3 regions of the Yersinia massiliensis genome follow, and region 3 is predicted to be linked to each of the others. Evidence: predicted binding sites of a transcription regulator. Region 3 holds the regulator's gene; each other region holds the start of a gene.

Region 1 (7,605 bases), 460 kb from region 3:
TGCGGTTCGTACAAACGCAAATACCAGTTAGCATCAAAATTCAGTAACCGCCCTTCATTGGCTAATACCCGATACCATTCTTGATACGCTTTTGCGGGGTTGGCCAGATTCCAAGTGACATTACGGGTGACAATAAGATCAAATTGATTGTCGGCAAAAGGCAGTTGATGCACATCAGATTCCACAAATTCGATATCCACGTGGTGCTGTTGGGCGTTATTTCTGGCTTGCTCCAACATCGCCGGTGTGGCATCCACTGCGGTGACTTGGTGTTTCGCCATGGCTAAGGTGACGGCAAAAAATCCAGGCCCACAACCAATATCCAGCACTTTTAAGGTTTCTTTTTGCGGCGCTAGCCCGAGAATAAAATTAAGCCAAATTTGTTGCTTATTACTCTGTAACTCGTCATTGCTGACCTGATTGTAACCTTCAGCACGTTTAGCCCAGTATGATGTTAATTCATTCGTTACGGCATGGGGATAAGACGTTGGTTGAAACACATGTCACCTCATATTGGTCAGAATTAAGCGATTCTGTTCACGATTAACGCATTATTATGCTCGGCGCTATAATAGTGTTGCTCGCTAATGAGTGATTAAGTGTAGGCTATAAATGCACAGCAATAACATATTAATTTATCAAAAATAAAAAGCACTATTGAGTATTCTCATCATTGAATTATGTTAAGGAAAAGTGTCAAGAAAATGACATCAGGTTAAATAAATCAGTATCTTGCATTGTTTATTTATATTAATGATTATTTTTGTTCGTTTCAGAGATTATTCCCCTGCAGACTTTGCCAATATACTTTTATGCTACATAATGGCTGTCATTATCATATTCACATTAATATTTATGATAAATAATTAATGCCTAAAAGTGATTATATGGGGTGTATCGAAATCAATATGTCACCATCATGATTGAATATCTGCCTTTCCACGTGCTACGACTTAGTCACGTTATCTCACCTAGCGGTGAAGCGATATTCAAATAAGCGAGGCATTCAACGCCGGTGCTTTACGGCAAATATCCTCGTTATTGTGACGATTTAAAACTATTGCAGCCGGCATCTAGCAGGCTGCAACTCTGACTCGGTGAGACGTCTTGGCTAGAGAGGAGTGGGTTTACTCCCCAACGAGGATCACTTCAATCCCACCTTTACGCAAACCATTCAAACTCTCTTCTGGGATGCCCTTATCGGTAATCACCATATGTATGCGTTGAGTATCAATAATTTTATGCAAACTGGAGCGGTTAAATTTACTGGAATCAGTGACCACAATGATGCGCTCCGCCACTTCACACATCCGGCGGTTTAACCGCGCTTCATCTTCATTATGGGTACTCACACCCCGCTCCAGATCGACAGCATCGACCCCGAGAAAAAGCATATCGAAGTGATAATTTTGCAGCGATTGGTCAGCCTGATCGCCATAGAAAGAAAGGGATTGGCGGCGCAAGTGCCCCCCCGTCATCAACAGCTCTACCCCTTCTGCCTCAAGCAAGGCATTCGCGACATTCATGCCGTTTGTCATCGCAATGACGTCCTTGTGATGACGCATATGGCGCGCAATTTCATAGGTTGTGGTACCGGAGTCGAGAATAACGCGGTGCCCAGGTTTGATCAGGTTTGCAGCAACGCGCGCGATACCTCGTTTTAAAGGCGTATTCAGGGCACTTTTATCTTCAACCGTCGGTTCAATTCCAGCCCCCCCAGCATCACACACTAGCGCACCACCGTAAGCACGCACCGCGACGCCCTGCTTTTCCAGAAAGGCCAAATCGTTACGGATCGTCACCGTAGAAACACCAAAAAATGACGATAAATCATTAACCTGAACACTTCCTTGCTGACGAAGACGCTGAATGATCTGTTCACGTCTTTCACTGGTGCCGGTGATACGCTTATCCATTGCCGAATCGGTATTACTCATATGAGATCCTTTCCAAAAGCCTTTCGTTTCATTTCACTTCGGCTATTAACGCCTTTCTTTTGCCGGAAAGCAAGTCTTTACCTTAGGTCAAATAGTGCGCCTGAACCCGAAATCACCCTTTCATTATGTTTCTTTTGCGAAACAGATCCCATTTCCGATACCTTTCGTTTTGTTTTTATCGATCCATAAAGCAGTATCAAGTGAAACGAACCGAAAGGCAGAAGTGACCTAAACCCAATACGGAGAGGAAAGTGAAACATTTAACCGAGTTTGTGGCTGACCATAAGCACGATAACCGATGTGGCATTTTTGCCGTCTGTTCTGCTCATCCGATGGTGCTGGAAGCGGCAATGCGCCACGCCCGTGACACGCAATCTATCTTATTAGTAGAGGCGACCTCTAATCAGGTGGATCAGTATGGCGGCTATACCGGTATGACCCCAGCTGATTTTCGTGAATTTGCTGAGCAAATGGCCGATAAACATCACCTTCCTCGTCATCAGTTGGTATTAGGCGGCGATCATTTGGGGCCAAACCGCTGGCAGAATGCCCCAGCGGCTGAAGCAATGTCTCAGGCAGAAGAACTCATTCGCCATTATGTTGCCGCTGGATTTAAGAAAATCCACCTCGATTGCAGCATGTCGTGTGCCGATGATCCAGTGCCTTTAACCGATGAAATCGTCGCCGCAAGAGCAGCAAGGTTAGCCTTAATTGCGGAACAGACCCGCAAGGATAAGCAAGGGTCATCCGATCTAGTTTATGTTATCGGCACAGAAGTCCCCGTTCCGGGTGGCGCACACGAAACGCTCCTCACACTTGAGGTCACCTCACCGCGGGCGGCAAAAGCGACATTAGAGGCTCACCGCCACGCTTTTGAGCAACAAGGTCTGCACGATTTGTGGCCACGGATTATCGGGCTCGTCGTCCAACCAGGCGTAGAATTCGATCATACTCATGTTATTGATTATCAGCCTGAGAAATCTCTTGCTCTCAGCCACACTATCGAAGAGTTTGACACCATGGTGTTTGAAGCTCACTCCACCGATTACCAAACTCCGCTCGCCCTGCAACAGTTAGTTCAGAATCACTTTGCCATTTTGAAAGTCGGCCCCGCGCTCACTTTCGCATTACGTGAAGCACTTTTCTCTCTGGCGGCTATCGAGCAGGAATTACAGCCTCCATACCCGAGTTCTGGGCTACGGGATGTACTGGAAACCGTCATGCTGGAACATCCGGAGCATTGGAAACATCATTATCACGGTAATAACGATGCCTGCCGTCTGGCACGTAGCTACAGCTATTCTGACCGCATTCGTTACTACTGGCCTAATGACAAGATTAACGAGGCTTATTCCCGATTAATGAGTAACTTAGCGGACCAACCGATCCCACTGCCGTTGATTAGCCAGTATCTGCCTCTTCAGTACACCGAGGTCCGTGCCGGACGGCTTGAGGCCACACCGCACGAACTGATTATTGACCATATTCAGGATGTATTGCGCCAGTACCATGCGGCCTGCATGGGAACGTCGCCGTCCCATTAACACAATGATAATAAGGAAAAAAAAGCATGCCAAACATTGTCTTAAGTCGTATTGATGAGCGTCTCATTCATGGCCAAGTTGGTGTTCAATGGGTGGGGTTTGCTGGCGCGAATTTGGTTTTGGTTGCCAATGATGAAGTGGCCGAAGATCAAGTTCAGCAAAACTTGATGGAAATGGTGTTAGCAGAAGGCATTGCCGTGCGCTTTTGGCCGCTGCAGAAAGTCATCGACAATATTCATCGTGCCACTGACCGGCAGAAAATTTTGCTGGTCTGTAAAAGTCCCGAAGACTTTCTCACGCTGGTGAACGGTGATGTGCCTGTGACCCGAATTAATGTCGGCAACATGCACTATGTCGAAGGTAAACAACAAATTGCGAAAACCGTCTCTGTCGATGATCAGGATATTGCCGCTTTCTATGGCCTGAGAAAAGCAGGGGTGGAATGTTTTATTCAGGGCGTGCCGACAGAGCCCGCTCAGGATCTCTACAAACTCCTCTGAGGTATTTTCTATGGAAATTAGCTTATTACAGGCATTCGCGTTGGGGATTCTGGCCTTTATTGCTGGCTTGGATATGTTCAATGGCCTCACGCATATGCACCGCCCAGTGGTACTCGGGCCGTTGGTTGGTCTGATCCTTGGCGACCTTCATATGGGGATCCTCACCGGTGGTACCCTTGAGCTGGTCTGGATGGGGCTTGCACCGCTGGCAGGCGCTCAACCGCCAAACGTGATTATCGGTACCATTGTCGGCACCGCCTTTGCGATTACGGCCGGTGTTAAGCCAGAAGTCGCCGTCGGTGTTGCCGTGCCATTCGCGGTTGCCGTACAAATGGGTATCACATTCCTATTCTCTATCATGTCTGGTGTCATGGCCCGTTGCGACCGAATGGCAGCGAACGCCGATACCGCGGGCATTGAACGCGTTAACTATCTGGCGTTATTAGCACTCGGTACCTTCTATTTTCTCTGTGCATTTTTGCCCATCTATTTTGGGGCAGATCATGCCAAAACAGTCATCGATGTGCTGCCCGCTCGGCTCATTGACGGCCTAGGCGTCGCAGGTGGCATCATGCCAGCAATCGGGTTTGCCGTGTTGCTGAAGATCATGATGAAAAATGTCTATATCCCCTATTTCATTCTCGGTTTTGTCGCCGCCGCTTGGCTAAAACTCCCGGTATTGGCTATTGCTGCCGCGGCGTTGGCGATGGCGCTCATCGATTTCATGCGTAAAGACTCCACTCCACAACAGACTTCCAGCACTCAGAAAGAGGAATTCGAAGATGGTATCTAATACTCAAGTTTTGCCCGACGCCAGCATCACTGAAAAGTCAGTTATTGATGGCAACGACAATATCTATGAAGACCAAACTATCGGTGCGGAGCTGACGAAGAAAGATATCAACCGTGTGGCATGGCGTTCCATGCTGTTGCAAGCCTCATTTAACTATGAGCGTATGCAGGCTTCCGGTTGGCTATATGGCTTGTTGCCGGCGCTGAAAAAGATCCACACCAATAAGAATGACTTGGCGCGGGCCATGAAAGGCCATATGGGATTCTTCAATACCCATCCTTTCCTCGTGACCTTCGTTATCGGCATTATATTGGCGATGGAGCGTTCAAAGCAGGATGTGAACAGTATTCAAAGCACCAAGATTGCAGTGGGTGCCCCGCTTGGCGGGATTGGCGATGCCATGTTTTGGCTAACCTTACTCCCCATTTGTGGCGGTATTGGTGCCAGTTTGGCCTTGCAAGGTTCCATCCTCGGTGCAATTGTATTTCTGGTGATGTTTAACGTCGTCCATCTTGGTTTGCGTTTCGGGTTAGCTCACTATGCCTATCGCATGGGTGTTGCCGCTATCCCGCTCATCAAAGCCAATACACTGAAGGTGGGCCGTGCAGCGTCTATCGTTGGGATGACTGTGATCGGCGCGCTTGTCGCCACCTACGTTCGCTTATCCACGACGCTTGAAATTACCGCAGGCGACGCCGTGGTGAAACTGCAAGCTGACGTTATCGACAAACTGATGCCTGCTTTTCTACCGCTGGTCTACACCCTTATCATGTACGCGTTAGTCCGCCGTGGCTGGAGCCCGTTGAAACTCATTGGTCTGACGGTGGTATTAGGGATTGTCGGGAAATTTGGCCACTTTCTGTAAGCGAGGAGCACTATGTTAAGCATTATTCTCAGCGGTCACGGTGGGTTTGCCAGCGGGCTTGAAAAGGCGATGAAACAGATACTTGGCGATCAACCCCAAGTAATCGCTATCGATTTCCCCGAAAGTTCTTCCACCGCATTACTGACGGCGCAGTTTGAAGAGGCCATTGCGAGTCTAGACGAAAAAGAAGGGCTGATTTTCTTAACCGACTTGCTGGGGGGAACCCCCTTCCGCGTGGCCTCAACACTGGCCATGCTAAAACCAGAACGTGAAGTCATTACTGGCGTAAATTTACAGCTCCTACTGGAGATGGTGCTGGAGCGCGATGGTCTTAGTAGCAAGGAGTTCCGCCTTCAGGCGCTCGAGTGTGGTCACCGGGGCTTAACCAGTTTGGTTGACGAAATGGGCCGTTATCGCGAGGCCGTACCGGTTGAGGAAGGGATATGACAGCACTGCTGCGAGCAAGGCGGCTGCTCACTGAGCAGGGCTGGCTTGACGATCATCAGTTGCGGCTAGAAGGCAACACTATCGTTGCCATCGAACCCATCCCGTCGGGTGTGAGTTTGCGTGACGTTGAACTGCTGTGTCCTGCTTACATCGATATTCATGTCCACGGCGGTAAAGGTGTCGATGTCATGGATGACGCGCCAGAGGTACTGGATAAGTTGGCATGGCATAAAGCCCATGAGGGGGTCGGCGCTTGGTTGCCGACCACCGTCACCGCGCCCCTTATCGAAGTCGAGGGCGCGTTAAAACGCATTGCGCAGCGTCACCACCAAGGGGGGCCTGGGGCGACCGTTCTGGGCAGCTATCTTGAAGGCCCCTATTTCACGCCACAAAACAAAGGTGCACATCCACCGGAGTTGTTCCGTGAGCTCGATATTGCCGAGCTTAATCGGTTGATTGATGTGTCACAGAACACATTACGTGTCGTGGCACTGGCACCTGAAAAACCGAGTGCCTTAGCGGCGATTAAGCATCTTAAAAACCGTGGCATAAAAGTCATGCTCGGCCACAGTGCGGCGAGTTATGAAGAAACGGTTCGCGCATTTGATGCCGGAGCGGACGGGCTGGTGCACTGTTTCAATGGCATGACGGGCCTGCATCACCGTGACCCCGGTATGGTAGGCGCGGGATTGACCGACCCGCGCGCCTGGCTTGAGTTGATAGCAGATGGTCACCATGTTCACCCTGCTGTCATGCGTCTTTGCTGTGCCTGCGCCAAGCCGCGAATATTGCTGATCACCGACGCGATGAGCGCAACGGGGATGCCTGATGGTGACTATTCAATTTGTGGCCACAGGGTAACCATGCAGCAGGGCGTAGTCCGTACCGCTTCCGGCGGGCTGGCGGGCAGTACACTTTCGTTGGATAGCGCGGTGCGTAATTTGGTCAATGACGTCGGTGTGCCTGCTGAAGATGCCATTCATATGGCCTCCCTACATCCCGCCAAAATGTTGGGGGTTGATCAAACCTACGGTTCTTTGTCGGTGGGTAAGCGAGCCAACCTTATTGCACTTGATTCACAGCTCAATCTACAAACTATTTGGATTGATGGTCAGCAACTTTCCTTGTAGCCCTTTCATTGCATATCACTTTGGTTTGTGGCCACATCCGCCACAAACCTTTCCTTTCCTTTCCTTCTTTTCTCAATCATTTATCTGAAATCACAATATATCATTATAAAACAATACATTAGCAATGCCTCACCCTATTTCAGATCACGTTTTTCGTTTTATTTCTTTTCTTATGTTGACCTTTCGTTTTCTTTTCTATAGATTTTCAATTAAGCATAAAGTCGATGAAGTGAAATGAAACGAAAGACTGTCATATTCGACTTGGCACTGATCCATTGAATAGGCACTACTAAGGACTGAGTTATGAGCGAAACCCTATCTGCCAGTACCTGTGGCACAACAACCTGGACTGAAAAAGAGATCCGCCAGCAACCTGCATGCTGGAACCT
Region 2 (7,605 bases), 610 kb from region 3:
ATGTCTACTGTGTTGGCCGCTGTCACGACCCCGTTAATCCTGACCATCATTGGCGTTGGGATGTAATCAGCAAGATAAAAAGCGCTGCATGAAAGCTCAATGGGTTTATATTTAACCAGATGTAAACCCAGTTAACGCAAAATTTGTCTCTCACTTCCGTTACAATCGCCCTTTATCACCTCAATGAGCCAAATTATCGTGCCGTTACTGGTCATTACCACCATTTTGTGGGCATTTTCGTTCAGCCTAATTGGCGAATATCTGGCAGGGCAGGTGGACAGTTGGTTCTCTGTGCTGATGCGAGTTGGCCTCGCTGCGCTGGTTTTTTTACCGTTTCTGCGTTGGCGTAATATCCCTTGGCGGGTCATCCTGCTGTATATGATTGTGGGCGCTATTCAGCTCGGCATCATGTACTTATTCAGCTTCCGCGCATACCTCTACCTGACGGTGCCAGAATTTTTGCTGTTTACCGTGATGACCCCGCTATATGTCACCTTAATTTATGATTTGTTGCGCCGTCAGCGCCTGCGTTGGGGCTATGCTCTCAGTGCTCTTTTGGCTGTCGTCGGGGCCGCAATCATCCGTTATGACCACTTGAGTGAGCATTTTTGGTGGGGGCTGGTGTTAGTTCAGGCCGCCAATATCTGTTTTGCTATCGGGCAAGTAGGATACAAGCGGCTGATGGAAGTCCACCCGATCCCGCAACATGTGGCATTTTCATGGTTCTACGTTGGGGCACTGTTGGTCGCGGTCTTTGCGTGGTTTGCCTTTGGCAATCCAGAAAAACTGCCAACGACTCAATTACAGTGGGGCGTGCTGGTATGGCTTGGTGTCGGCGCATCTGGCCTAGGCTATTTCATGTGGAACTATGGTGCGACACAGGTCGATGCCGGCACCTTGGGTATCATGAATAACGTGCATGTTCCGGCTGGGTTACTGGTGAATTTGGCCATCTGGCAAGAAAAACCCCATTGGCCCAGCTTTATCATTGGGGCAATTGTGATAATGGCCTCGCTATGGGTACACCGGCGTTGGGTCGCTCCGCATTCTTTACAAAAGGCAGATGATCGCAAGCGTGTTGCCGAGCCGAACGAATAAACGCTTCTGTTACTGGTTGGCGCTGCTCTCCATCACGGACGGCAGCGTATAACCGGCTCCACAAGCCATTCCCCAATGTTTTGGTGGTAACCAATCCCTGACGCTCGAAGCTCTCTACCACCCAATGTGGCAGTGCGGCGATCCCCATGCGAGCGGACACCATCTGAATCAGTAGCAACGTATTATCGACATTTTTCAGCACCGGATTCACTCCCGCAGGTTGCAGGAAGTGCCGCCAGATATCTAAACGCTGACGCTGCACTGGGTAAATCATCAAGACTTCTTCGGTTAAATCCTCTGGCTCGATACGGGCTTTATTCGCCAATGGGTGATCCGGTGCCAAGACTAATCGCACCTCAAAATCAAACATCGGCGAATAGTGCAAACCACTACGCGGCAAAATATCTGACGTTAACACCAAATCCAGTTCGCCTTGCTGCAAGGCGGGCTGTGGATCGAAAGTCACACCGGATTGGAAATCCATCGCGACTTGCGGCCAGCTTTTGTGGAAGTTATCCAACGCAGGTGTCAGCCATTGAATGCAGCTATGGCACTCGATAGCAATGCGCAGTGCGGTTTGATGTGGCTCGTTACAGGTTTGCAGGGCCTGTTTGATTTGTGGCAGCACTTGTTCAGCCAACTGAAGCAGGATCTCACCTTGTGTGGTGAAACGCAGCGGCTGGCTTTTACGCACAAACAGGCGAAACCCCAGACGTTGCTCCAGATCGCTGAATTGATGGGACAAGGCCGATTGGGTCTGATGAAGTTGTGTCGCCGCCGCCGCCAGTGAGCCGGTATTACGCAAAGCTTGCAGGGTGCGTAAGTGTTTCAGTTCGATCATGAGAGTCCTTCACAGTGACAGTGAACAAATTGCGCTTGTGGAATATACAGTACCTGCTGATTATGGATGTGTAAACATCTGGATGGCTAAATGGGAAATATGACGATGACAATTTTAAATCACACACTGGGTTTTCCGCGTGTTGGACTGAAACGTGAACTGAAAAAGGCACAAGAAAGTTACTGGGCTGGCAACTCCACGCAAGAAGAATTGCTCAATGTGGGTCGTGAATTGCGCGCCCGCCATTGGCAACAGCAGCAACAAGCTGGCATTGATTTAGTGCCAGTGGGTGACTTTGCTTGGTATGACCATGTATTGACCACCAGTTTGCTGCTGGGTAACGTTCCAGAGCGCCACCAAAACGCGGATGGCTCGATTGACTTGGATACCTTATTCCGCATCGGCCGTGGCCGTGCACCGACAGGTAAACCGGCGGCAGCGGCAGAAATGACCAAATGGTTTAACACCAACTATCACTACATGGTGCCTGAGTTCCAACAAGGCCAGCAGTTTAAGTTGGGCTGGACTCAGCTACTGGATGAAGTCGATGAAGCGCTGGCGTTAGGCCATAAAATTAAGCCGGTCTTGCTGGGGCCTGTCACATATCTGTGGTTGGGCAAAGTGAAAGGGGAGCAGTTCGACCGACTCTCTTTGCTAAAAGACATTCTGCCAGTGTACCAACAAGTCTTGGCTGAACTGGCTAAACGTGGCATTGAGTGGGTCCAGATTGATGAGCCCGCGCTGGTGCTAGAATTGCCAGCGGAGTGGCTGGCAGCCTTCCAACCGGCATATCAGGCGCTACAAGGTCAGGTTAAGTTGCTGCTGACCACCTATTTCGACAGTATCGGTCATAATCTTGACACTATTCGCGCGTTGCCAGTGCAGGGTCTGCATGTTGATGTGGTCGCGGGTCAAGATGATATTGCGCAACTGAATGCACAGTTGCCAGCCACATGGTTGCTCTCTCTGGGGGTGATTAATGGTCGTAACGTTTGGCGAGCCGATCTCAGCCAGTGGTTCGAGCGCCTGAAACCACTGATTAATGGTCGCCCATTATGGCTTGGCACCTCTTGCTCCTTATTGCATAGCCCAATTGATTTAAGTGAAGAGACGCGTCTCGATGCTGAAGTCAAAAGTTGGTTCGCCTTTGCCCTGCAAAAATGTGCTGAATTGGCACTGCTAACACATGCGCTAAATGAACCGAGTGACGATAAATTGGCTGAGTTGGCCGCTTACAGCGCACCTATTCGCGCTCGCCGAGCTTCCAGCCGTGTTCATAATCCACAAGTGGAACAACGTCTGGCGGCAATTACAGCGCAAGATATCGAACGCCAGCAGCCTTATGAAGCGCGTGCGCAAGCGCAGCGTCTACGCTTCAACTTGCCAGCTTGGCCGACCACCACTATCGGCTCATTCCCACAAACCACCGAAATTCGGGGCCTGCGTCTGGACTTCAAACAAGGCCGTTTGGATGGTAAAAACTATCGCACGGGTATCAGTGAACATATCAAGCAAGCCATCGCTGAACAGGAACGTTTGGGGCTGGACGTGCTAGTACACGGTGAAGCTGAACGTAATGACATGGTGGAATACTTCGGCGAACATCTGGACGGTTTTATCTTCACACAAAACGGCTGGGTGCAGAGCTACGGATCCCGTTGCGTGAAGCCGCCAGTGATTATTGGTGATATCAGCCGTCCTGAAGCCATCACGGTTGAATGGGCCAAATATGCTCAATCACTGACAGATAAGCCGGTAAAAGGCATGTTGACGGGGCCGGTCACCATTCTGTGCTGGTCATTCCCGCGTGAAGATGTGAGCCGCGAAACGATTGCTAAGCAAATTGCATTAGCGCTGCGTGACGAAGTGGAAGACCTTGAAAAAGCAGGTATTGGTATCATTCAGATTGATGAACCAGCACTGCGTGAAGGGCTGCCGCTGCGCCGCGCTGATTGGCAAGCTTATCTGCAATGGGCCGTTGATGCCTTTAAATTGAATGCCGCGGTCGCGCAAAACGATACTCAGATCCACACGCACATGTGTTATTGCGAGTTCAATGACATCATGGATTCCATTGCGGCACTGGATGCGGACGTGATAACCATCGAAACTTCACGTTCAGATATGGAATTGCTGGAATCATTTGAAGATTTCGCGTATCCGAATGAAATTGGCCCCGGCGTTTATGATATTCACTCACCGAATGTGCCAAGTGTGGAATGGATTGAGGCGCTATTACGTAAAGCCGCCCAACGCATCCCAGCAGAACGTTTGTGGGTCAATCCCGACTGCGGCCTTAAAACGCGTGGCTGGCCGGAAACTCGTCAGGCATTGGCTAACATGGTGCTAGCTGCACAGCGCCTACGTGAAGAACGCGTTTAACTAGCAGATACCTGCCTAATGACACGTCTATCTCGCGACTTGTCTATTTAGCCGTGTGTCTACTTAACAATGATTAACTCTGTGCTGTGAGATTTGGGCGCTTAATGCGCCCTTTTTTATGGTGGTTATTGATCACTTTCAGGCACAGGGTTGGCGGCTACACCGTGCTGGGCAAACCAGTCAAGCATGCGTTGCCAGCCATCAAGAGCAGACTCGGCATGATAATTGGGGCGATAGTCAGCGTTAAATGCATGCCCCGCCTCTGGATAAACAATGATTTCGGCATCAGCATTCGCGGCTCGCAATGCTTGACGCATGATGTCGACATGTTCCTGCGTGATACTGCCATCTTTGCCGCCATACAGCCCCAGCACGGGCGCAATGAGATCGATAGCGACATCAACAGGATATTTCGGGAGCAGTAAGGTCTTTTCACCCACCAATTTACCATACCAAGCCACAGCAGCCTTTAACTGTGGATTGTGGGCGGCATACAACCACGCAATTCGGCCGCCCCAACAAAAACCGGTGATGGCTAATTTGCTGGTATCGCCGCCATGACGAGAGGCCCAATGTGCCGCGTGATCAAGGTCGACCATCACTTGGCGGTCTGGCACTTTACTCACCAGATTTTTGACTAACGCATTGATATCTTCATATTCTTTAGCATCACCTTGACGAAAAAACAGCTCAGGGGCGATAGCCAGATATCCCTGTTTCGCTAATCGACGGCAGATATCCTGAATGTGTTCGTGCACGCCAAATATTTCTTGAACAACAATCACGACAGGATAAGGGCCAGTATGTTGTGCGGGTTTGGCAATATAAGCGGGCAATTCATCACCCTGAGACGGGATCGTGGTTTCTCCGCAGTGAATACCTTGGTGATCGGTATGGCGGGTCGTCGAGGCCAGTGGTGCGACGGCGGGTGTGAAGCCACCTGCAGCCTGTCTGAGTGTCATCAGTAGATCAGTTTTCACTGTGGTCTCCTTGCATATGAAGAAAAATTACCCAATACAATATGACGGCTTTGTTCTCTGCTATCGATTTTAACTATAGGTAATCTTTGAGATTAATGAGATCAGGTTTTGTCGTGATTGATGACTTCGCTGTGACATAGCAGGCATTTGATAAGTCATACTGGCCAATATCGATAAGATATTGCGACAACATTAATCAATGAGTTCTATCATTGCTATTTACGTACAAAATAGCTGCTGGTACTGGCTATTCTTGGCTAAAAAAGCATCTTAATAAATTGTTAATGTGATTTGTGTCACAAATTAAATGTATTCAACATTATCATTTCTTTTATCAAGGTGACTGTCATCACGAAATAATGTGATGATTTTGAGTAAAGTCGTTACCTGTACCTCCCTACAACATCTCTCATGAAAGAGGAGTCTCAAACATGGCTAAATCTGACGTTTTTCACCTAGGCTTAACTAAAAATGATCTGCAAGGGGCGACTCTGGCAATTGTTCCAGGTGATCCACAGCGTGTTGAGAAAATCGCTAAATTGATGGATAACCCAGTACATCTGGCTTCCCATCGTGAATTTACCTCATGGCGGGCAGAGTTAGATGGTAAAGCCGTGATTGTTTGCTCAACGGGTATTGGTGGTCCATCGACCTCAATTGCTGTTGAAGAGTTAGCGCAGCTCGGTATCCGTACCTTCCTGCGTATTGGTACGACTGGGGCTATTCAGTCACATATTAATGTCGGTGATGTCTTGGTCACCACTGCTGCAGTGCGTTTAGACGGTGCCAGTTTGCACTTTGCGCCAATGGAATTCCCTGCGGTAGCAGATTTTGATTGTACAACGGCGCTGGTTAACGCTGCAAAATCAGTGGGCGCAACAACTCATATTGGTGTAACGGCTTCTTCAGATACTTTCTATCCAGGGCAAGAGCGCTATGACACTTTCTCTGGCCGCGTTGTGCGCCGCTTTAAAGGCTCAATGGAAGAATGGCAATCAATGGGCGTGATGAATTATGAAATGGAATCTGCAACTTTGCTGACCATGTGTGCCAGCCAAGGTTTGCGTGCGGGCATGGTTGCTGGGGTGATTGTAAACCGTACCCAGCAAGAGATCCCAAATGAAGAAACCATGAAAGCGACGGAAAGCCACGCAGTGAAAATTGTGGTAGAAGCCGCACGCCACCTGCTGTAACTGCTCGCGGTTAGCTGGCTACAAGCCAATAAGTGCATGACGAACGGGCCAATAAGTGGCCCGTTTTTTATTTCATCAGATTATCTGTTAAGGTCTTAGCTGACATAGTGAACAATAATAAGAGGAAATATGACGCAGCCGACTCATTTTCATCCTTCCCTATTGCCGCTTGATGGTGGCATTAATTTTCGAGATCTCGGTGGTAACCTTGCTGCTGATGGTCGCCGTATCAAGCGTGGCCTGCTATTTCGCTCTGGTTCACTCGACAGTTTAAGCGCCAAAGATTGTGATTTTCTCAGTCGCGGCCCTGCGGCTCAAATTATTGATTATCGCGATGCTGATGAAGTGCTATCCAAACCTGATGTCTTGTGGCAAGGGGCCAGTTATCACAATATTCCTGCGAATCCACTGAGCAGTGAAGTGAATGCCAATCTAGAGAAACTCACTAACGAGACACTGGCGACGTTTGATGCACGCGCCTTTATGTTAGAGCTTTATCGCCGACTACCCTTTAGTAATCTGGCCTATAAGCAATTGTCAGGTTTGCTGCAAAACTGCGCTTCTCCAGAGCATGCTGCGGCCAGTATCGTCCAACATTGTGCTGTCGGAAAAGACCGCACTGGCGTGGGTTCTGCTCTCGTACTATTTGCACTTGGCGCGGATGAATCAACCGTATTAGAAGATTACCTATTAACGGAAACGACGTTGGCACCATTTCGTGAGCACATGCTGGCTCAGTTGTCGCTGAAACTCAACGCTCAGGCACTCGGCCAATTTGCATTCGTGTTATCCGCCAAAGAAGAGTTTATTCAAACCGCATTGCGTAGTATTCAAGAGCGATATGGTAGCCGAGAGCAATGGCTGCAACAGGAGTTTGGTCTGGGTAGCCTTGAGCGCGAAAAGCTTCAGTCATATTTTCTAGAGTAATGACTTCCGTACTTTAAATACTGGCTGGCTATTTCTTATTGATCAGCGTCACCGGTTTTTAAATCCCCGTTTTACCGACCTTTAAATCCTGTTTTACTCATTTTTAAATCCTATAGTGCCGCCACTGGGCGGCTCTTTTTAACCGCTTAATGGTAGAAACTACCGCTTAATCAGATTGCTGATA
Region 3 (7,605 bases):
GAGTATTATTCAACCTTGCTTCATTCGGAAAAATGCGGTCGTAACGCTCTCGATATGCCTCCCATTCTTTCTGATCACGCTGAATCTCGTCACTTCTTACTTCGCCAAATACCATGATGCGGTTGCCGCTGCCAAGCCATGGCTGAAACGGTATGCATGACACTGAGATGCGCGAGTATCCGCCGCAAATTACGTTCCATTTCAGAAAGTTGTGTATCAGAGGCCACTTGAGGTAATTGAACAAAGTCAGTGTCTCCACCAAGGCTGTCAGATTCCAACCGCTGCTGGCATTGCTGAATCGCCATCTCGCATAACTGCAAATAATCCGTGGCTTGTTTGGTGCTCATCATCAAATGAGGGGTGCCGGCAGATGGCGTGGATTCAATGGAAAGGTGTTTTCGCGTCAAGATAGTCATCTCATTGATATGGGCCGCAATCAGCTCACTATGGGTTGCCCATAGCTGCATATCCGCCAAATATTGAGAGTTGAAACCCGGTTCTCGCATCGCCTGATTCAGCGAGCTGAGCACGGCATTACTGGCTTTATTGACCTGAATGCGATCATAAGATAGCTGGGCAACATCCGGTGGCGTCGGCGCTAGCAGTAAGCGTAGGATATTCTGATAAGCGCTCAGTGCCTGATGGGCATTCTTACGCAGTAACCCGTTTTGCCACTGTGGCCACAGCCATAATGCGCTGGCAAAGGCCAGTGCGCACCCGATCAAAGTATCCAGTAGACGTGGGACTAAAAAGTCAGCCCCCTCGCCTGTCAGCAACTGCAAAATATACACCGCTGTGATGGTTCTACCGATGACCGATAGCCCGTAGTTCTTACGTTGCACAAGCGTGGCTGCCAATGTGATGAGCAGCATAATGCTCAGTGTCGTCCCTTCCGGCATACGTAGATGCAATAAGCCCGCGGCTAAAATCAGCCCGACCAAAGTGCCGAGGGCGCGGTGATGAATGCGGACTCTCGTGGCGTTATAACCGTTTTGCGTTACCAGCATCACGGTAAGTAAGATCCAGTAGGGTTTTGGCAACTGCATCAATGCCCCAATATAGCTGCCAGCGGCTAGTGTGACGCCTAATCGGGCTGCATCGCGCAATGCTGTGGAGTTAAACGACAGATAGCTGACGATCGCGGACCATAAGGGTTGCTGTTGTTGCCCTGACATCAGCTCACGATCGTACAGGGGACGTCGATTACTCAGAAGTTGGTCAATTTGGCGGATATGGTAGTAGCAAAATTGTGCCACAGGATTATCGGGGTGCTGCTGGGCGATCTCCTCTAGCTCAATGAGTGCATCGCCGGTGGTGAAATGGTTTGTCGCATGATGATGATAGAGAATGTCATCAGCAATAGTGCGCAACTGAGCCACGATAACTTGGGCGTTGCGGCTCAAGACGGCTTCAATTTGACTGTGTTCCACCAATGCTTGTACTTTCTCCGGCTGATTCAGCGCCGCAGTAACATGCTCCTGCAGATCGAGCGCCATCTGAAATAACCCCAACAGCCGTTTTTGCTCTTTCTTCGTCGCATTTTTAATAAGATTAAATTGTTGATAAAGCTGATTAATTTTATCCATTATCTTTTGCTGTCGATCGAGCAGCGGCGGGAGGGCTTTTTCTGGCTCTATATGCTGTGATAAAAAATTATATTTAGCGTCACAATAATCTGCTAGTAAATCATATAGTTGACTTAGAGGCTCGCGAATGGGCTGGTCTTTGCAGAGCCGAAACCACAACCAATTAAAGACGCCGTACCAGAGCGTTCCTACCGCGCACAACAGTGGCGCTTGCCAGATAGGCGCACGGTCCACCATGCTGAGGCTAAAGATGGCGGCAATTAACGCGGCAGGTAATAAGCGGCCATGGAGCGGGCTGATCGCGCCATTAACACCGAGCAGCAGCGCCAGCCCTAACATGATCCACGGCAAGGGAATGTGCCACAGCAGTAATTGCTGCGTCAGGAAGCTGGTCAACGTGAAGAGTGCGCCACCAATAATCAGACGGCGGAAAAAATGCTGATGGGGAGTATCCAGCGCCGCAATATTGCAGCAAGCAGGGATCAGAGCAAACATCAATCCGAGCCGCAGCTCGCCAAGGGCAAACCCGAGGGCGGCGGGAAGACAGAGCACCAATGTTTGGCGTAACGCGTAGTTCACTTCAGGATGATAAATAACCCGTTGCCATTTCATGTCGGCCCCAGAAATTTATGGTTTACAAACCTGCGTGAGAAAACCGGTACCGAGAGTTTCGGCACCGGTTTTGAGGGAATTAACGAGTGCCGTAAACGACAATCGTTTTACCGTGTGCGGAGATCAGGTTTTGATCTTCCAGCATTTTTAGTATCCGCCCCACAGTTTCGCGGGAGCAGCCAACGATTTGACCAATTTCCTGGCGGGTAATTTTAATCTGCATCCCATCGGGGTGGGTCATGGCATCAGGTTGTTTTGCCAGATTAAGCAGTGTTTGTGCAATACGCCCAGTCACATCAAGGAAAGCAAGGTTACCCACTTTCTCGGATGTAATCTGTAAGCGGTTCGCCATTTGCGAAGACAGGCGCATCAAGATATCTGGGTTGACCTGAATCAGCTGACGGAATTTTTTGTAAGAAATTTCAGCCACTTCGCAGGCAGTTTTTGCTCTAACCCAAGCACTACGCTCTTGGCCTTCTTCAAATAATCCAAGTTCACCGATGAAATCCCCTTGGTTTAGATAGGAGAGAATCATCTCTTTACCTTCTTCATCTTTGATAAGCACCGCAACGGAGCCTTTCACGATGTAGTAAAGCGTTTCGGCCTTTTCACCTTGGTGAATCAGCGTACTCTTCGATGGGTATTTGTGAATATGGCAATGAGACAGGAACCATTCGAGAGTCGGGTCTGTTTGTGGCTTGCCGAGAACCATTCGCTGTTATCCTCTGTTGTTATCGCAGCCTAACTAAACAGGGCTCAGAGTTCCCTGTACGGCGTGCTTATAAAATACACTTTCTTTATACCCACCATCTTGACGCCTGTTGGGTATAGCATATTAATTTGCTCAACTGCCGAAAGGTATAGCCAAGATACCTACTGGATAGAAACCTTACACTGAGTATCGATCACTACCCAATTTAATTCTAGAAACAATACTTTCGGTTCTGTTTGTAGCACAGGATGAGGTCAGTGTCTTGTGTTGTATCGCTTCAGCATGATGAACATCGGGTTACATTGCGACTTTATAAATGAAAGGGTAGTCTGGATCAGAAAATTTAACTGGGAGCGAGCGTTATGCAGGCACGTGTGAAGTGGGTTGAGGGGCTGACATTTTTGGGTGAATCAGCGTCAGGGCATCAGGTTTTGATGGATGGTAATGCCGGTGATAAGGCACCCAGCCCGATGGAAATGTTGCTGATGTCAGCAGGTGGTTGTAGCGCGATTGATGTGGTCTCTATTTTGCAAAAGGGGCGTAATGATGTGCGCGATTGTGAGGTCACACTCACCTCTCAGCGCCGTGAAGAAGCGCCGCGTCTGTTTACGCAAATCAATTTGCATTTTATCGTTAGCGGTAAAGGTCTCACCGACAAAATTGTTGAGCGTGCAGTGGAATTATCAGCAGAGAAGTACTGCTCTGTTTCTCTGATGCTAGGTAAAGCAGCGACCATTACCCACAGTTTTGAAATTCGTGACGTCGCTTAAGCGTGTTTTTCGTCCTTGAAGCTGCAGGAGGTTGCATCCGCTCACCCCAATCACTGACTGAGGTCAGTTCATTGGGATAAGTCCGCTTGCCGCCGCCTTGCAGTTCCAATCGCTATGATGCGTAAAACCAAGATGTCTACGTAAAGCGTTAAATGATTTTTTTGCCTTCCAGCAGTTGCTGCACCAACGGGGCCATAATCAGCTCCATTGCTAATCCCATCTTCCCGCCCGGCACCACCAATGTATTGATATTGGAAATAAACGAGCCTTGTAGCATTGCTAACAAGTAGGGGAAATCAATCTGATCCAAGCCACGGAAATGAATAACCACAAAACTTTCATCCAGCGACGGGATGGCTTTCGCGGCAAAAGGGTTTGAGGTATCGACGGTCGGCACGCGCTGGAAGTTAATATGAGTGCGTGAGAACTGCGGCGTAATGTAGTTGATGTAATCCTCCATGGAGCGTACAACGGAATCCATCACCGCTTCACGGGAATGGCCACGTTCACCGGTATCGCGCACCAGTTTTTGAATCCATTCTAGGTTGACGATGGGTACCACCCCTACCAATAAATCGACATGCTTTGCCACATCGTGATGTTCAGTCACGACACCGCCGTGTAGCCCTTCGTAGAACAGCACATCGGTAGGTTCAGGCAAGGGTTCCCAGGGTGTAAATGTGCCGGGAATCTGGTTATAAGGCACCGCTTCATCGTAGGTGTGTAAATATTTACGTGAACGGCCTGTGCCGTGTTTGCCGTATTCCGACACACTCTGCTCTAACTGACCAAAATCATTGGCTTCTGGGCCAAAATAGCTAATATGCCGGCCTTGATCCCGTGCTTTACGGATGGCGGCATCCATTTCAGGGCGGGTATAGCGATGGAAGCTGTCACCTTCGAGTTCTGCCGCGCGGATATTCAACTGCTGGAATATTTTACGAAACGCCAAACTGGTGGTGGTCGTCCCTGCGCCGCTTGAGCCAGTAACGGCTATAACCGGATGTTTAGTTGACATATTAACGGTAACTCCATGGGGTAAGCGCCTCAGTGGCCAAGCGGCATTTGCCAGTATTTTTATCGATAATGGTTATTCTTAGGGCAAATCGTCTGGCTTGTCATCTTGATTTTCATCAAAAATTCTCATCGTCAGGCTATAGGGTTATGAGTGTTCTTCTGCATCCGCGCGGAATGAACCACGGGGCATAATATTGATGGTTTCGTGTAACTCGGACCACACCAAAACCACGTCACCACTCACTAATTGGCGGCGAACATCCTCAACTTTTTGTGCCAATGAGCGTTCATGCTCGCCGTAATCCGTGCCTTCACGCAGCACAAAGGCTTCTAGCAAATTATCCAGTGTATCAGCGTCGATTTGTTGCCAAGGAATGATCATGAATGTTGTTCCAAATAAGGGGAGAGCCAGGCAGGAATGCGTTGTTCCAGCCACATTTGTGGGTGCTTCAATGAACCGCCGACAAAGCCGACATGGCCGCCATGCTCAGTTAACTGGTAATGAATATTACTCGGTAACGTATTGAGATTAGGAATAACCTCGTCGGTCATAAAGGGATCATCTTTGGCATGAATGATCAGTAGTGGAATCTTAATCTGCGGCAACAGGGGGAGGGCGCTGCAACGGCGATAATAATCTTGCGCGTCATTAAAGCCATGTATTTTCGAGGTGATGGCATCATCGAACTCCCTGACGCGCCGCAATGCTTTCAATTGTGGCAGTGCTAGCGGCAAACTATCGGGATAACGTAATAATTTACGGGTGGCATTTAGCTTGAGTTGATCAAGTAAGTAGCGCTGATAAACCCGTGAAAAACCATGTTCCATACGATTGGCGCAAGGCTCTAGCATCAAAGGTGCTGACACCACCACAGCGGCTTGCAATAAATTGTCCTGCCCTGTTTGGGCTAACTGCCCTTGCTCGGCTAAATACATCGCCAGCATATTGCCGCCTAATGAGACGCCAACTGCGGCTGTTGGCACTTGGCCATAGGTTTCCCGTAGCCAACGCAGGAAAAATCGTGCATCTTCGGTTTCACCGGAGTGATAGATGCGCGATTTACGATTCGGCTCTCCACTGCAACCTCGAAAATGCATGACGACGCCCAGCCAACCTTCCGCTTGCCATGCGTGCAGTAAGCCGTGCGCATAGGGGCTGTAAAAGTTTCCTTCCAGACCATGGAAAAGCACCACACGGGGCTTCTCGCGTGCTAACGCAGGATTTTCACTCCAAGCCAAATCGACAAAATCGCCATCGGGTAACTCGAGTCGCTGCCAAAAAGGTTGCAGCTGTACATGCCGCCTAACTAGTCTCGGCAGCAGCGTTTGTAGATGTGGATTACTGGCACCGGCCAGTGGACGAAACGATTCATGCATAAGTTGAATATAAATCATGTTGTTGTTCTTGTTTGATCAATAGCACACTGTTAGCTTCGTGGGTATATCGCGCATCATTTTGGGTGAGAGGCACCCGTCTCATGGAACTGAGTTTATTTCTTTCAATGGTAGGTTTTCTCTGGGTTGCTGCTATTACTCCTGGCCCGAATAATATGTTACTCACCTCCGCAGGGGCCAACTTTGGTTTTATACGCTCTATCTGGCTGATGTTGGGCATTATGTTAGGGATGCAGAGCATGCTGCTGCTGGTCGCTTTTGGCGTCGGCGGGCTGATTCTGGTCTATCCTTCTCTTCACTTGATATTAAAGATTTTAGGTAGCCTGTATCTGCTGTGGCTGGCATGGAAAATTGCCACTTCAGCCTACGAAAAATTAGAAACTAATGTCGCGCCGCCAAAACCGCTACGTTTGTATCAGGGTTGGTTACTGCAATTTCTTAACCCCAAAGCGTGGTTGATGGGGTTAGGTTCAGTCGCCAGTTTTAGTATGGCCGGTGCCGCGTATAACCACTCTATCGTCATGATAAGTTTAGGGATGTTTATGGTGAATCTGGTAGCCGGTATCATCTGGCTAGGATTCGGCACCCTCATTGGCCGCTTGCTGCGCAGCCGCCGTGCTTGGTTTACTTTTAACATCTCAATGGGCTTGCTGACGGCGGCCTGTGTATTGTTGATTTGGCATTAATCAATCACCGGAGCTTATTGATGTCCAATAACTATTTTCATGTTGATGCGTTTGTCGGGGCGGGGCTTTCCGGTAACCCCGCTGGCGTATATTTGCTGAAACAACCGTTGTCTGCTGAGCAAATGCAGCGTATCGCCGCCGAGATCAATCTGCCGGAAACCAGTTTTGTCTGGGATGAAGGGGACAAGTCGGCGATTCGATGGTTTACGCCTGAACGCGAGGTTGATTTATGTGGCCACGGTACCTTAGCCGCCGCACATGTCATGTTCACCATGGTGAACCCCGGTTTGCAGGATATTTGCTTTCGCAGCGCCAGTGGGGATTTGTACGTCAAACGTGATGGCGAAAACTTTGGCCGATTGGCACTGAATTTCCCCTCATTGCCCCCTGAGCAAATCGCGATTCCGGCTGAGTTGAGTCGCTTGCTTGGTGCTGAAATCCAGCAGGTGTGGCAGGCTAAATCCTTGCTGGTGGTACTGGAAAGTGAGCAGCAGGTGCGGCAGTTACAACCCGATATCGCGGCTTTGATTGCCGATACGGGCCGAGGTGTGATTGTGACGGCACCCGGTGATAACGTGGATTTTGTCTCACGCTATTTTACCCTCGACAGCACGGAAGATCCGGTCACCGGTTCGGCGCATTGCACATTGATGCCCTATTGGGTTGCTCGACTGGGCAAAGCGTCGCTGCATGCTCACCAGATATCCGCGCGGGGCGGCGAGCTTTTTTGCACGTTAGCGGGCGATCGCACTTTAATCGCGGGTGAATCCCATATTTTCCTCAAAGGGGAAATTACACTTTAGTTAACTGTTTGTTGCCAATAAGGA

The links. The regulator CRP, encoded in region 3, controls carbon source genes, mostly activating them, when cyclic AMP is high. The targets are predictions, from matches to a motif close to ATGTGANNNNNNTCACAT.
Region 1: DA391_RS03320 (DeoR family transcriptional regulator) is a predicted target of CRP. The motif match lies at 2,072-2,089, and genes of this name have one in related genera.
Region 2: udp (uridine phosphorylase) is a predicted target of CRP. The motif match lies at 5,586-5,603, and genes of this name have one in related genera.

The regions. Positions count from the first base shown of each region.
Region 1 is NZ_CP028487.1:722,002-729,606, reverse strand. Features, by position in the region: gene DA391_RS03325 (class I SAM-dependent methyltransferase) at 1-500, opposite strand, end outside; gene DA391_RS03320 (DeoR family transcriptional regulator) at 1,128-1,937, opposite strand; gene kbaZ (tagatose-bisphosphate aldolase subunit KbaZ) at 2,189-3,481, shown strand; gene agaV (PTS N-acetylgalactosamine transporter subunit IIB) at 3,508-3,981, shown strand; gene agaW (PTS N-acetylgalactosamine transporter subunit IIC) at 3,992-4,774, shown strand; gene agaE (PTS N-acetylgalactosamine transporter subunit IID) at 4,764-5,639, shown strand; gene agaF (PTS galactosamine/N-acetylgalactosamine transporter subunit IIA) at 5,652-6,086, shown strand; gene nagA (N-acetylglucosamine-6-phosphate deacetylase) at 6,083-7,216, shown strand; gene DA391_RS03280 (SIS domain-containing protein) at 7,520-7,605, shown strand, end outside.
Region 2 is NZ_CP028487.1:4,635,851-4,643,455, reverse strand. Features, by position in the region: gene DA391_RS21615 (AEC family transporter) at 1-66, shown strand, start outside; gene DA391_RS21610 (carboxylate/amino acid/amine transporter) at 199-1,098, shown strand; gene metR (HTH-type transcriptional regulator MetR) at 986-1,939, opposite strand; gene metE (5-methyltetrahydropteroyltriglutamate--homocysteine S-methyltransferase) at 2,045-4,321, shown strand; gene DA391_RS21595 (dienelactone hydrolase family protein) at 4,447-5,301, opposite strand; gene udp (uridine phosphorylase) at 5,733-6,494, shown strand; gene DA391_RS21585 (tyrosine-protein phosphatase) at 6,624-7,421, shown strand.
Region 3 is NZ_CP028487.1:260,314-267,918, forward strand. Features, by position in the region: gene DA391_RS01070 (YccS/YhfK family putative transporter) at 90-2,198, opposite strand; gene crp (cAMP-activated global transcriptional regulator CRP) at 2,278-2,910, opposite strand; gene DA391_RS01080 (OsmC family protein) at 3,273-3,680, shown strand; gene DA391_RS01085 (phosphoribulokinase) at 3,829-4,698, opposite strand; gene DA391_RS01090 (YheU family protein) at 4,843-5,079, opposite strand; gene DA391_RS01095 (hydrolase) at 5,076-6,074, opposite strand; gene DA391_RS01100 (LysE family translocator) at 6,176-6,778, shown strand; gene DA391_RS01105 (PhzF family phenazine biosynthesis protein) at 6,799-7,581, shown strand.